4 regions of the Ralstonia sp. 25C genome follow, and region 1 is predicted to be linked to each of the others. Evidence: predicted binding sites of a transcription regulator. Region 1 holds the regulator's gene; each other region holds the start of a gene.
What was found. Region 1 encodes FliA, which starts transcription of late flagellar genes. Its sites were predicted from a motif close to CTAAAGTTTNNNNNNNNNNNGCCGNTA; they were not measured.
Positions count from the first base shown of each region.

Region 2: the regulator FliA is predicted to act here: its motif matches at 2,642-2,668, upstream of flgK (flagellar hook-associated protein FlgK).
Region 3: the regulator FliA is predicted to act here: its motif matches at 2,086-2,112, upstream of fliD (flagellar filament capping protein FliD).
Region 4: the regulator FliA is predicted to act here: its motif matches at 1,838-1,864, upstream of flgM (flagellar biosynthesis anti-sigma factor FlgM).

Region 1 covers NZ_CP196738.1:426,597-430,113, reverse strand. The annotation lists gene flhF (flagellar biosynthesis protein FlhF) at 1-337, shown strand, start outside; gene ACS7SF_RS20465 (MinD/ParA family ATP-binding protein) at 352-1,125, shown strand; gene ACS7SF_RS20460 (RNA polymerase sigma factor FliA) at 1,134-1,895, shown strand; gene ACS7SF_RS20455 (MBL fold metallo-hydrolase) at 1,925-3,019, opposite strand; gene ACS7SF_RS20450 (hypothetical protein) at 3,289-3,517, shown strand, end outside.
Region 2 covers NZ_CP196738.1:1,398,832-1,402,348, forward strand. The annotation lists gene ACS7SF_RS24705 (flagellar basal body L-ring protein FlgH) at 1-377, shown strand, start outside; gene ACS7SF_RS24710 (flagellar basal body P-ring protein FlgI) at 388-1,494, shown strand; gene flgJ (flagellar assembly peptidoglycan hydrolase FlgJ) at 1,517-2,605, shown strand; gene flgK (flagellar hook-associated protein FlgK) at 2,733-3,517, shown strand, end outside.
Region 3 covers NZ_CP196738.1:2,015,275-2,018,791, reverse strand. The annotation lists gene uvrA (excinuclease ABC subunit UvrA) at 1-1,973, shown strand, start outside; gene fliD (flagellar filament capping protein FliD) at 2,148-3,517, shown strand, end outside.
Region 4 covers NZ_CP196738.1:1,390,721-1,394,237, reverse strand. The annotation lists gene flgB (flagellar basal body rod protein FlgB) at 57-512, opposite strand; gene flgA (flagellar basal body P-ring formation chaperone FlgA) at 916-1,779, shown strand; gene flgM (flagellar biosynthesis anti-sigma factor FlgM) at 1,901-2,221, shown strand; gene ACS7SF_RS24660 (flagella synthesis protein FlgN) at 2,354-2,815, shown strand; gene ACS7SF_RS24655 (LuxR C-terminal-related transcriptional regulator) at 3,293-3,517, shown strand, end outside.

The sequences.
Region 1 (3,517 bases):
CGCCGCGAGCAACGGCAAGACGCTCGACGAGGTGGTGAGCGCCTACCGTGACGCCAACCTCGCGGGCTGCATCCTCACCAAGATCGACGAGGCCGCATCCGTGGGCCACGCGATGGACGTGATGATCCGTCGCCGCCTGCCGCTGCACTACGTGTCGTACGGCCAGCGCGTGCCGGAAGACATTGCGGTGCCCAACAAGAAGCTGTTGGTGCATCGCACGTTCCGCGCAGGCGCCGAGCAATCGTCGTTCGCGCTGGATTCGGACGAGTCGCTGCTGGTGGCGCAAGGCGCCACACGTATCCGCGAACCCGGCCTGGCCGCTTTCGATTTCGCCTGAACAAGGGGGCGAGCATGACCACACCTTTCGCCAAGGATCAAGCCGCCGGGCTGCGCCGCATGCTCGGTCAGGCAGCCAGCCGCCGCGTGCTGGTGATCGGCGAGCAAGAGCAGGTGGATGACTTTGTCGACAACCTGCGCATTGCGCTGTCCGCCATGGGCCGCGACGCCGCCGTGGTGAGCGCGCAGACCATGCTGGCGGTGACGGGCATGCTCGAACAGTACGACGACACGGCAGACGTGACGCTGGTGGCCGCGCATTTCGGTATCCGCGCGCTCGCCACAGTGGCTGAGGCTTGCGACGACGTGCTGCTGACCTTTACCGATGGCCCGGAAGGCATCAAGAGCGCGTACACGCTGCTCAAGAAAACCGCCGTGCTGCAAGGTAGCGGCGCCGGCATCCGCACCGTGGTGTGCGGCGCGCATTCGGTGGATTCCGCCCTGCGCGTGTTCAGCAACCTGGCCAACACCGTGGGCCAGTACCTGAACACCCGAATTGATTTCGCTGGTTACCTCCCAGAGGACCGGCACGTAGAACTGGCGCTCTCGCTCGGCAAGCCCGTGGCGAGCGCGTTTCCCGCATCGCCTTCGGCCATGGCGTTCCGCCAGCTTGCCGAAGAGATGCTGAGCTGGGCCAGCAGTATTGACGCAGGGGCCCAAGCCGCTGACAGCACGGGTAACACCGAGCCGTCGCGGGTGATGGTGTCGGCGCAGACACAGGCAACGTCAGAATCAGCACCGACAACAACGCCCCACGCCACCGCGCGTGCGGCCGAGATGGTTTATTGAGGCGCAGCATGAACGAAGCGCCAAAGGCAGGCATGGATATGTACACCGCAACCGGTCGCAAGACCAAGTCCGATGAAATGGCCGCATACGCACCGCTGGTGCGCCGCATCGCCAACCAGATGATGGTGAAGCTGCCGGCCAGCGTGGAACTGGATGACCTCATCCAGGCCGGCATGATGGGCTTGCTCGATGCGCTGTCGCGCTACGAAGAAACGCAGGGCGTGCAGTTCGAGTTCTACGCAGCCCAGCGGATTCGCGGCGCGATCCTCGACGAGCTGCGCGGCTCCGACTGGCTGCCGCGCGGGCTGCGCCGCAATGCCCGCACGATCGAGCAGGCAATCCAGAAGCTGCAGCAGCAGAAGGGCCGTGCGCCCACCGAAACCGAGATTGCTGCGGCGCTGGGCATGTCGCTGGCCGAGTACCAGAAGCAACTGGTCGACCTGCAAGGCAGCCAACTGCTGTATTACGAAGACTTCGACCGCGAAGACGCCGACGCCTTCATCGAAAACCGCGCCGCCGAGAACGACGCCACGCCGCTGGACCAACTGCTGGACCACGACCTGCGCGAATCGGTGGTGGCCGCCATCGAAGGCCTGCCCGAGCGCGAAAAGCTCATGATGAGCCTCTACTACGAGCAGGATCTGAACCTGCGCGAAATCGGCGCCGTGATGGGCGTCTCGGAATCGCGCGTGTGCCAGATCCACAGCCAGGCCATCGCCCGCATCCGCGCCAAGCTGCGGGATCGCGCGTGGCTGCCGACGCCGACCTGATATCGGCGCAGTTTTACGCTGCCAGAGTTTTATTGCGCGGCCAGCGAGTCATCTCGCGGCCGCGTTTTTTCTTTGTGCAACTCGGTGACAAGGCGCGCGGCCTCGGCATCCCACACGCGCGTTTCACCGTGGCGGAAGAGGGTGAAGCGCTCGGCCGGCACGTTGGCCGCCTTCAACGCGTTCGCCAGGTCGGTGATGGGCTGGTCGAGTGCTTCGTCCGTCAGCGGGAACGTGCCCCAGTGGATGCCCACGGCCTGTCGCGCGCCAATGTCGTGCATCACCTGCACGGCTTCGGTCGGATCAATGTGCTGGGACTTCATGAACCAGCGCGGCTCGTAAGCGCCCACGGCAATCGCCGCCACATCAAAGTGACCAAAGCGCGCGCCAATGTCGCGCGTGTCTTGCGAATACCCCAAGTCCCCCGAGAACCAGAAGCGCAACTGCGGATGCAGCAGTGCCCAACTGCCCCATAGCGTGTGGTTGCGGTCGTACAGGCCGCGTGCGGACCAGTGCTGCACGGCGCAGAAGTGCACGGTGAAAGGGCCCGAGCGGCCCACAAGCGTCGCCTCGTCATCCCAATCGAATGCGCGCACGTTGGCGTTGCTACCCGACAAGCGCGTGCCGCGTACGTTGCGCGCAAACCAGTGGTCGATCCCCAGCGGTACGAAGAACATCGGTGCGCCACCGGGCTGGCGCATGAGCGCGCGCACGCTGGCCTTGTCGAGATGGTCGTAGTGGTTGTGCGAGATCAGCACCAGATCGATATGCGGCAATTGCTTGAGCGATAGCCCTGGCGGCTGGTGCCGGCGCGGCCCGGCAAATGGCAGGGGTGATGCGCGTTTGGAGAACACCGGGTCGGTGAGCACGTTCAGGCCGTCGATCTGCAGCAGCAGCGTTTCATGGCCGATCCAGGTGAGTTGCGGCACGTTGGGCGGCCGGTGCACGGCGGCCAGATTGGGCGCGACGCAGGACAGGTCTTGCGTGGGCGGCTTGGGCAGATTGAGGCGGCGGCGTTCCTGCTGCCATTTCCAGAAATCGCCGTCCGTGCGGGGGTGCGGGTAGCGGTTGCGGAATCCGTCGGGGGTGTGGTGGGGTTTGGAGGGATCGTAGTGCGGGTTGGCCATGGCGTCGCAGGGGGTGGACGAGCCACCCAGGTGAGGGAAGCGGCTCGAATATCAAGAAGTATCAACTTCTGTTGGTTTTTGAATTTCGGATGCGCCACTGCCTAGGCTGAAACGGCCTCGCTGAGGCGCGCTCCGCGGCACATTTCAAGCGGGGCGCGGCAGTCAACCCTTCCTCATAGAACCCGCATGCATTCAGATTCTTACTTGGCCGGTCAACTTGATGTTTCGGATGCGCAGGCCGCGCATCAAAAAGGGGGGCCGTTTGTGGCTTGACAGGTTGTCAGGAACCCGGGCAGGGCGGACAGATCATCCGCTTGGCCGATGCCCGGGTTGCCACGTTTTCTACCCGGCCATCGCTTGCGCACCTGAGTGCACCGCCCCGGTTTGTGCTGGGCGGGCCGGCGCGACAGACCAGCGGCAGCGTCGCGCGGCTGGCGCAACTTCCCTCAGGTGCCATCGTCGGCATCAACGACTATCAGCTGATCGGCGACGCCGCCG
Region 2 (3,517 bases), 970 kb from region 1:
TGCCCACCTTTGCAGGCATGAACGCCGGCGTGCTGTCCTTGCTGGGCGTGTCGGCTACCGACGCCAACAAGTTCGACAGCAAGGGTGCAAACGGCGCGCAGAACAACTTCACGGCCACCATCACCGTGACGGTGGTGGAGGTGCTGTCCAACGGCAACCTCGTGGTCAGCGGCGAGAAGCAGACCGCCGTGGGCCAGGGGACCGAGTCGGTCAAGTTCTCGGGCGTGGTCAATCCGACCACTGTCAACAACCAGAACACGGTGCTGTCTACCCAGGTGGCGGACGCACGCATGGAGTATCGCGGCACGGGCTATGTGGCCGAATCCCAGCAGATGGGTTGGCTGTCGCGCTTCTTCCTGTCTGTGTCACCGTTCTGAGGGCCTCGTCATGACATTGCATCGAATTCTCGGCGCCGCGCTCATTGCCTTCGCTTCATTGGCGGGCACGGCGCACGCAGACCGCATCAAAGACCTGACCACCATTGCCGGCGTGCGTGAAAACGCGCTGATCGGCTATGGCCTTGTCGTCGGCCTGGACGGCAGCGGCGACCAGACCACGCAGACGCCGTTCACGATCCAGAGCTTCAACAACATGCTCACGCAGTTCGGCATCAACGTGCCGGCCGGTGCGAGCATTCAGCTCAAGAACACCGCCGCCGTGGTGGTGACGGCCTCGCTGCCCGCGTTTGTGCGGCCTGGCCAGACCATTGACGTGACGGTGTCGTCCATCGGCAATGCCAAGAGCCTGCGCGGCGGCACGCTGCTGCTGACGCCGCTTAAGGGCGTGGATGGCCAGCTTTACGCGCTGGCGCAGGGCAACGTGGTGATTGGCGGCGCAGGTGCGTCGGCTAACGGCAGCAAGGTGCAGATCAACCAGCTCGGCGCCGGCCGCATCGCCAACGGCGCCACGGTGGAGCGCGCCGTGCAGGCCACGGTGGGCGAAGCCGGCAGCATCCAGCTCGACACCGGCACGACGGATTTCGGCACGGTGCAGAACATCGTCTCGGCCATCAACAAGCAGTTTGGCAGCGACACGGCCCAGGCCGCGGATGGCCGCACGATCAACGTGCGCGCGCCGGCCCTGGCGTCGGACCGCGTGGGCTTTGTCGCCAAGCTGCAGAACATTGAAGTGACCCCGGCCTTGGCCGCTGCGCGCGTGGTGATCAACGCCCGCACGGGTTCGGTAGTGATGAATCAGCTCGTCAAGCTGGAGCCCTGCGCGGTGGCGCACGGCAGCCTGTCGGTCACCATCAGCACTGAGCCGGTCGTGAGCCAGCCGGCGCCGTTCTCGCAAGGGCAGACGGTGGCGGGCGCGCGCTCGAACATCGAAGTCAAGCAGCAGGGCGGCAGCCTCATCAACGTGAAGGGCGGCACCAACCTGGCAGATGTGGTTAAGGCCATCAACGCGATTGGCGCCAACCCGCAAGACTTGATCTCGATCCTGCAGGCGATGAAGGCAGCCAACGCGCTGCGCGCCGATCTGGAAATTATTTGATGCCGGGGATGCAGCAATGACCATGAACCCGACCGACCTCACCAGCCGCCTGGCGCTCGATTCCAAGGGTTTCGAGTCGCTCAAGCAGACGGCACGCACCGACCCGACCGGCGCCACCAAGACCGTCGCCAAGCAGTTCGACGCGATCTTCGTGAACATGATGCTCAAGCAGATGCGCGATGCGTCGCCGCAGAACGGGCTGTTCGATTCGTCATCGAACAAGATGTATACGTCGATGCTTGACCAGCAGCTTTCGCAGACCATGGCCGCGCGCGGCGTGGGCGTGGCCGACCAGCTTCTGAAGCAGATGCTGCGCCAGGCCAACCGCGTGAACCCGGATGCGTCCACGACGCCGGTGAATACCGCGCTGTCCAACACCACGGCCACCAACACCGCCTTGCCGGGCGCTGCCGGTTCCGCCACGGATGCGGCCAAGACCATTGCCCGGTCGTCGCTCAACAGCATTGCCGCATCGGCGGCAACCGGCACGGAAGACGATGGTTCGGGCATCAGCACCGTGCCGCGCCCCGGCCTGGAGGAACGTGTGCAGCGCGCGTTGGCTGCCCTGCGCAAGCAGGCGGAAGCCGAAAGCAAGTCCGCCAGCGCCATGGCCGATGTGGATCTGTTGACCGTGGCGTCTGAGTCTGGCGGCAGCCGCATGGCCAGCTTCTACAACAAGCTGATCGGCCACGCTTCGCAAGCGGCACAGGAAACCGGCATTCCTGCCAACTTCATGATTGGCCACGCCGCGCTGGAATCCGGCTGGGGCCGCCGCGAAATCAAGGCCAAGGACGGCTCCAACACGCACAACCTGTTCGGCATCAAGGCCGGCGGCTCGTGGACGGGCAAGACCGCAGTGGTGACCACCACCGAATACATCGGCGGCGTCGCCCACAAGGTCCAGGAGAAGTTCCGCGCCTACAGCTCCTACGCCGAGGCCTTCAAGGACTACGCCAACCTGTTGTCCAACAACCCGCGTTACAGCAATGTCGTGGCGGCGGGCAACGGCAACGATGCAGCGTCGTTCGCCAAGGGCCTGCAACGCGCCGGCTACGCCACCGACCCGAACTACGCCCACAAGATCATGGCGGTGCTCAAGCAGATCGCTTGAAGTGAATTAGTCGTCATATTTCAACGCATCGGCCGGCTCAAGTTTCTTCTTGGCCGGCCGATGTTGTTTCTAGGGTCTATCCCGGCGGCGTTGTGTCGCTCGGTTCGAGACCATCCGCGAGACAAACATGAGCAGCTCCCTCTTGAACATTGGCGCCACCGGCCTGCGGGTTGCCGATATCAACCTGCAGGTGACCGGCAACAACATTGCCAACGCCAACACGCCCGGCTATTCGCGCCAGGAGGCCGTGCAGACGGAAAACATTCCGATGTACGCCGGCGTCGGTTATCTGGGGCAGGGTGCCAACGTCACGACCGTCAAGCGTATCTACGACCAGTTCCTGACCGCACAGGTACAAAGCGGCCAGGCGGCCACCAGTGCGGCGGACCAGCTCAACAGCCTGGTTTCCGGCCTGAGCAAGTACATGTCGGACAGCAACAGCGGCCTGAGCTCCGCGCTGACCAGCTTCTTCAACAGTGCCGACAGCCTGGCGTCCAACCCGTCGAGCACGACCGCGCGCCAGGTCTTCCTGAACGCGGCGGCCGGCCTGCAGCAACGCTTCAATTCGATTTCCGGCCAGATGAATGCGCTGTCTGGCCAGGTCAACACGCAGGTGCAGACGCAGATCAGCTCGGTCAACGGCACCGCGCAGCAGATCGCTTCCCTGAACGACCAGATCGCCAAGGCGGAGGCCTCGACCGGCCAGCCCGCCAACGACCTGCGCGACCAGCGTGACCAACTCGTGCAGACGCTCAACCAGTCGATCAAGGCGAGCGTGGTACAGACCGGCGACGGCCAATACAACATCTACGTCGGCAACGGTCAGGCGCTGGTGCAGGGCAACCAGAGCTACCAGTTGACGCCGGTGCCGTCGCAGTACGACCCGACGCAGCTGTCGGTGGGCTACAAGAG
Region 3 (3,517 bases), 440 kb from region 1:
CCGAGCTGGACCCGCGCGTGTTTTCGTACAACAGCAAGCACGGCTGGTGCCCGAGCTGCGTCGGTACGGGCTTGGCACTCACACGCGAGCAGCGTGCCGCGTTTGACGACACCGTGCTCGGCGGTGATGACCGCGGTCGCGAGCAGACGCTGCCCTCGGAAGAAGTCGACCCGGACGGCATGACCGACCTGCCCTGCCCCGACTGCCACGGCACGCGCCTGAACCCGACGGCGCGCGCCGTGACCTTCGCCGCCAAACCCATCGTCGACATTGCGCAGTGGACGGTCAGCCAGACCCGCCGCTGGGTCGAAGGCTTGAACTTGGTTGGCCGCGATGCCGATATCGCACGTGACGTGGTCGCCGAAATCCACAGCCGCCTGTCGTTCCTAGAAGAGGTCGGTCTCGGTTACCTGAGCCTGGACCGCGCCGCGCCCAGCCTGTCGGGCGGTGAGGCCCAGCGCATTCGCCTAGCTGCGCAGCTCGGCAGCAACCTGCAAGGCGTGTGCTACGTGCTGGACGAGCCGACCATCGGCCTGCATCCGCGCGACAACCAGATCCTGCTCGACGCCCTGCGCAAGCTGGGCGACAAGGGCAACACGCTGGTGGTGGTCGAGCACGATGAAGACACCATCCGCCGTGCAGACCACATCATTGACATTGGCCCCGGTGCCGGCAAGCGCGGTGGCACGCTGGTCGCGCAAGGCGGTGTGGCCGATCTTGCTGCGCAACCGGATTCGCTGACTGGCCGCTTCCTGTCCCAGCCGATCGAGCACCCGCTGCAGCCGCGCCGCGAGGTGGTTGCGCCGCGCGCCGGCACACAGGCGGTGCCCGAGCAATGGCTGACGGTGCATGGCGCCAAGCTGCACAACCTGCGCAATGTCACGGCGACGATGCCGCTGTCGCGTCTGGTGGCGATTACGGGTGTGTCCGGTTCTGGCAAATCAACGCTGGCGCGCGATGTGTTGATGACGAATCTGCTGGATGCGGTAGGCCGTTCGGTGCTGTCTTCGCCGGCCACGCGCCGCGCCCGCAAAGCCGCGCAGGCTGAGGTGCCGGACGCCAAGATGCCCCGCAAGCTCGACGTCAAACACGATTGGCACGGCTGCGACAGCATCACTGGCTGGGAAGCCATCGACCGCGTACTCGAAGTCGACCAAACCCCGATCGGCAAGACGCCGCGTTCGTGCCCGGCCACCTACATCGGCGTGTGGGACACCATCCGCAAGCTCTTTGCCGACACGCTGGAAGCCCGCGCCCGCGGCTACACCGCCTCGCGCTTCTCATTCAACACGGGCGACGGCCGCTGCCCCGCCTGCGAAGGCCAGGGCGTGCGCACCATCGCCATGAGCTTCCTGCCCGATGTGAAGGTCGGCTGCGACGTGTGCCACGGCCAACGCTTCAACCCCGAGACGCTGGCCGTTACCTGGCGCGGCAAGAACATCGGCGATGTGTTGACCATGGAGATCGACGAAGCGGTGGAGTTCTTCGGCGCGATGAACAGCATCGCCCACCCGCTGCAGCTGATGAAGGACGTGGGGTTGGGCTACCTGACGCTGGGCCAGCCCTCGCCCACGTTGTCGGGCGGTGAGGCGCAGCGCATCAAGCTCGTCACCGAGTTGTCGAAGGTGCGCGATGACGTGACCCGCCGCGGCCAGAAGGCACCGCACACGCTGTACGTGCTGGATGAACCGACCGTGGGCCTGCACATGGCCGACGTGGCCAAGCTGATCCGCGTGCTGCACCGCCTGGCCGACGGCGGCCACAGCGTGATCGTGATCGAGCACGACCTGGACGTGATTGCCGAAGCGGACTGGATTCTCGATCTGGGCCCCGAAGGCGGCGATGAAGGCGGCACGATCGTGGCGGCTTGCGGGCCGGAAGCGTTGACGCGCGTGTCGGCCAGCCATACCGGCGCCGCGCTGGTGCCGGTGTTGTCGCGCGGGAGTGTCGTGGAGCAGCGCCGCGTAAGCTGAACTCGCTTCCACCAAGGCAAGACAAGGCACGCCGGAGGATTCTGGCGTGCCTTTTTTTCTTGCGCTTTCCTGAGCAAACACACCGAATGTGCCCAGATGGAGGGGGTTCGCCCTAAAGAAGCGCGCAACGCCGCCGTCACATTGTGAAGAAAAATCGTTTGCGCGCGACCGACCATGGCCACCTCGTCCACGAGCAACACTTACGTTCCGTCGATTTCCCTTCCGGGCATCGGCACAAGCATCGACGTCAATGGCTTGGTCACCAAGCTGATCCAGGCGGAAAGCAAGGGCATGACGCTGCGCCAGACGCAGCAGAAGACCTTTCAGACGCAGTTGTCTGCCGTGGGCTCCATCAAAAGCGCGCTGTCGACCTTTCAGACGGCGATGGCGGGCCTCAACAATGTCGGCACGTTCAGCGGCATGAAGGCGACCGGGCATGACACTTCGGTGCTCAATGCGGCGGTGTCCAGTTCCGCGTCGGCAGGTACGTATCGCGTGAATGTTACGCAGCTCGCGCAATCGCAGGTGCTGACCGCGTCGGGGCAGGCGTCCGCCAAGTCGCCCATCGGTAGCGGGGCGGCCACCACCCTCACCTTTTCGTTTGGCACCGTGTCGGGCGGCAGCTTTGCTGGCGGCAAATACACCGGCGCCTCGTTCGCGCAAAACGGCAATCTGCCGGGCGGCTCGGTCACCATTGATGCCTCCAACAACACGCTCTCGGGCATCCGGGATGCCATCAACGCGGCCAACGTGGGCGTGTCGGCCAGCATCGTCAACGACGGCAGTGGCAATCCGTATCGGCTGGTGTTGACCTCTTCGGCTGGCGGCGCCAGTTCGGAGATGAAAATTGCCGTGTCGGGCGATAGCGCACTGCAATCGCTGCTGGCACACGACCCGGCCGGCACGCAGAACATGACCGAGGTCACCACGGGCCAGAACGCCCTGGCCACGGTCAACGGCATTGCGGTGCAAAGCCCCACGAACACGTTGTCGGAGGTGGTGGACGGCACGTCGTTCACGCTCGCAAAAACTGGCAGCACGACGGTCAACGTTAGCAGCGACGCGGGGCAAGGCAGCACTGCGGTGCTCAATTTTGTGAAGGCCTACAACGCGCTGCGCATTCAGCTCAACGCGTTGACCAAGATCGACACCGCCAACCCTGCCAACAGCGGTGCACTGGCGGGCGATGTCAGCACCCGGGCGCTGATCAACCAAGTGACCGACGTGCTGGGCCACGGGATCGGCAACGGCGCATACCAGTCACTACGCAGTGTTGGCGTGACGATGGACCCGGACGGCACGCTGTCGATTGACGACAGCAAGCTCAACGCTGCCCTCGGTCACGCACCCGGCCAGGTGGCAGGGCTGTTTGCCGGCACCGGCACGGCGACGGATGCCCTGATCAAGGTGCCGACGTTCTCCTCGGCCACGCAGTCCGGCAGCTACGCCGTCAACATCACGCAGCTGGCGACGCAGGGTTTGCTCCAGGGCTCGGCGGCGGCCAACACCACCATCCAGAGCGGCGTGAACGATAGCCTAGCGTT
Region 4 (3,517 bases), 960 kb from region 1:
TAGCGCTGCATCCCCCATGGCATGTCCTTCACCTCCCATTTCAATGATTCAGCGGACTAGCTGTTCTGAATAGCCGCCAGCATCGACTTGATCTTCTGCGTCACGATGTTCAGGTCGGCCTCGTAACGCACCGTGTTGTCGGCAAAGCGCATGCGCTCGCCGTCCATATCCACCGTGTTGCCGTCAATCGAGGGCTGCTGCGAGGTGCGGTACTGCACCTCACCTTGCAGCGCCTTGGTCTGCTGAGATAGCGACGCCTGCATCGGCGTCACATCGCCTGCCGGGGCGCCGGTGGTGGTCAAGTGACCGGCCGCCGTTGCCATCATCGGGAGGCTGTTACCGCTTTGCTGGCCGACCGCGTTCTGCAGCGCCGACTGAAAATCAAAGTCGCGCGCCTTGTAATTCGGCGTATCGGCGTTGGCGATGTTCGAGGCCAGGATCTGGTGCCGCTGCGAACGCAAGTGCAGCGCCTGCTCCTGAAAACCGAACAACTGATCCAGCTTGTCGACCATGTCTGTCTTCCTTGCGCGCGGCGCCCTGTTGCTGGCGCGCCCGCCGGGTTTGTGTTTCCAATTCTGTAGGGGGTGGAGACTGCGGCACCGGCGGCCCCTTCAAAACCGCCGATGCCGGCTCCAAAAACCGCTTGTTACCGCGTGCTGCTGAGTTGCCGTCATGCACCTCAGTGGAAAAGGACTGTCTGCGATCCAGCAGCCGCCACGAACACGACCACCAGGACAGGTCACGCGAGGCACAACCAGACACCGCGCAACGCCAGGGACTTCACCACGTTGCAAAGTCTAGGGGCCGGTGCGCAAGTGCATTCGTCCGAATAAGGGGGGGATTGGCCGACATTTCCGCATTTGGCTCTCCCGCGCGCGTGGCTACACTTCACCGGACTTTTGATGGAGGGCTGTCATGTCCAACCGGTTTGCACGCAAGGCGCACCACCCCACCGTTGCCGCCGCCACGGCCATGCCGCTGGCCGCACGCCAGCGCAAGCTGCTGGTCATCCTGGCAATGGGCCTGCTCGCAAGCCTGGTCCATCCGCTGCTGGCACATGCCCAGGGCATGATGCGTGTGGGGTACGCGCCCGCCGCCAATGTGGGTGCGCCCGCCCAAGCGCCTGCTACTACCATCCAGGGCCCGACCGCCATCCAGATGCAGATTCAGCAGCAACTGCAATCGCAACTGGACATCCTGGGCGGCACCAATGACGCCGGCGCCCCGCGCGCCTCGGCGGAAATCGGCCCCATCGACCCGCGCATCGCCAACCAGCCGTGTGATCAGATCGACCTGATGTTGCCCGCCGCCAACCGCCTGCGCGGCCGTATACAAGTGGGCGTGCGCTGCCGTTCGCCTCACGCCTGGGCGGCATGGGTGCCAGCCACGATTCAGATCAGCGGAACGTATTACGTGGCCGCACACCAGTTGTCGCCAGGCAAGACGCTCGACATGGGCGACCTGGAGGCGCGCACGGGCGATCTGTCTGCGCTGCCGCCCTCCGTGGTGCAGCAACCTGCGGACGTGGTGGGCCGCGTACTCATCACCAGCGTGGCGCCCAACCAGCCGTTGCGCGCCGAGAGCCTGCGCTTGCCCATCGCCGTGCAAGCGGGCCAGACCGTCAAGCTCATCGCAGATGGGGGTGGCTTTCAAGTCACCAGTGACGGACGGGCGCTGAATCAGGCGGCCATTGGCCAAGTGGCGCAGGTGCGCACCGCCAACGGCAACGTCATCTCGGGGATTGCACAGTCGGTTGGCGTGGTCGCCGTCCAGTTTTGAGCCGGTTTGATGCGAATCGATCACTCTCCCTGTGTGATGTGCAATCGCATTCCGCCGCTAAAGTTTGAGCCGGGGTTGGCCGATATGGGTGTTAGGATGAACGCGCTCTTCGGAGACACCTGTGAAAATCAACCATATCGTCAACAACGCGCCCGCCGTGGTGCCGGCCAAGGACGCCACGTCCGGGTCGGCCCGCGCCACGAGCACACCGTCGGCCAGCAGCACGGCTGCGGGCTCGACGCGCCACAGTGGCGACACCCCGTCGCTCTCGATTCAACAAGTCTCGCGCCAAGTGGGCAGTGGCGACTTCGACGCAGCACGCGTCGAGCAGATTCGCGCCGCCATCAAGAACGGCACGCTGAAGATGGACGCCGGCAAGATCGCCGATGCGGCACTGTCCGACGCCCAGTCGCTGCTCTCGACGCGAAGCAAGAAGGCCTGACGGGGCACTTCCCGCGCCTGTCCCTCGTTTTTGATGACGCCGCCGGCCCGCATGGGCTGATCGCGGCGGGGTGGCGCTCAGCCCATGCGGGCCGGTGGCTACCCAAGCTCCCCACGCTGATAGGTCGCCACCATGGATAACACGCTGCTAATCCGCACCCTTGCCGACGAGCAGGCACTGCTGCGCGCCGCCACCCAAACCCTGGAAGCCGAAAGCCAGGCGTTGCGCGATGGCGACATGGCCGAGCTCGAGCGCATTACCCAGACCAAGCAGAACCAGCTCACCGCCCTGGGCGAAGCCGACCGTGAGCGCCGCCTCTGGTGGGCGCAGCACGGCGGCGCAGATCCGTACGGGCTAGTGAAATACCTGCGCTCGGACGAAACCGCCAGCCGCCTGTTCGACGAGAACCTCGCCCTGGCCCGCGCCCTGCGCCAGCGCAATATCGACAACGGCGCCCTGATCGACCTGCGCCTGCGTGCCACGCAGAATGCGCTGTCTGTCCTGCACGCAGCCAATAATGGCGGCGGCACCCCCTACGGCCGCGACGGAAAACAGCCGCTGTCGATGCCGCGCTTCTCGGTCGTCGCGCAATAAGCCCCCGGCGGCACACCGCCGCCACGCTCCCCGCCTGTCCTACGCCACCGCAGGCCCCAATTTTGCCCCGAGTCAATGGGCGTGAAGTGGGGCTAGCTGCTGCCGCCTGATCCTGATATCTATACCGGTCTTGCACACATCCAATCAGGGTAAACAAAAAGGTTTACATCCCATTGATGGGTGCAACAAGCATGCTGGGGATTTATTCTGCGGATTTTGGCGGGGTATATCCCCCGCGCCTGGCGACATAAATAAGAAAACCGGAAGGAAATTGCGCCTGAATGGCGTAGCAAGGTTTTGGCCCGGCGGCACCGTACTGCGGTGACCACCGGTTGAACGGGGAAACATACCGAAACCGCGCGCCATTGCATTTCCACCAGCCACGTCTGTATGTATTTGGATCGCGCCGGTCCAAATGGACGAGGCCACGGCTGATTCCGGTCATGGGCAAACAACCATAACCAGACAGGCGGCGCAGTGAAATCAATCGTAGTCGAGGCGCACCCATTGGTGCGTGCCGGTGCCACCCACGTTTTGCAGTCCTTGCCGGCCATTTCCGAGGTCGTCAGCGTCGAGCCGGACGAGGCACTTTTTGAAAACCTTGCGGCGCATGCGGACGCCGAACTGGCCCTGATCGGCCTGCCCATTCCGGGCATCGACGATCTGCCAGCTCTCTCCCGGTTGCTGCAACAGCCGCATCCG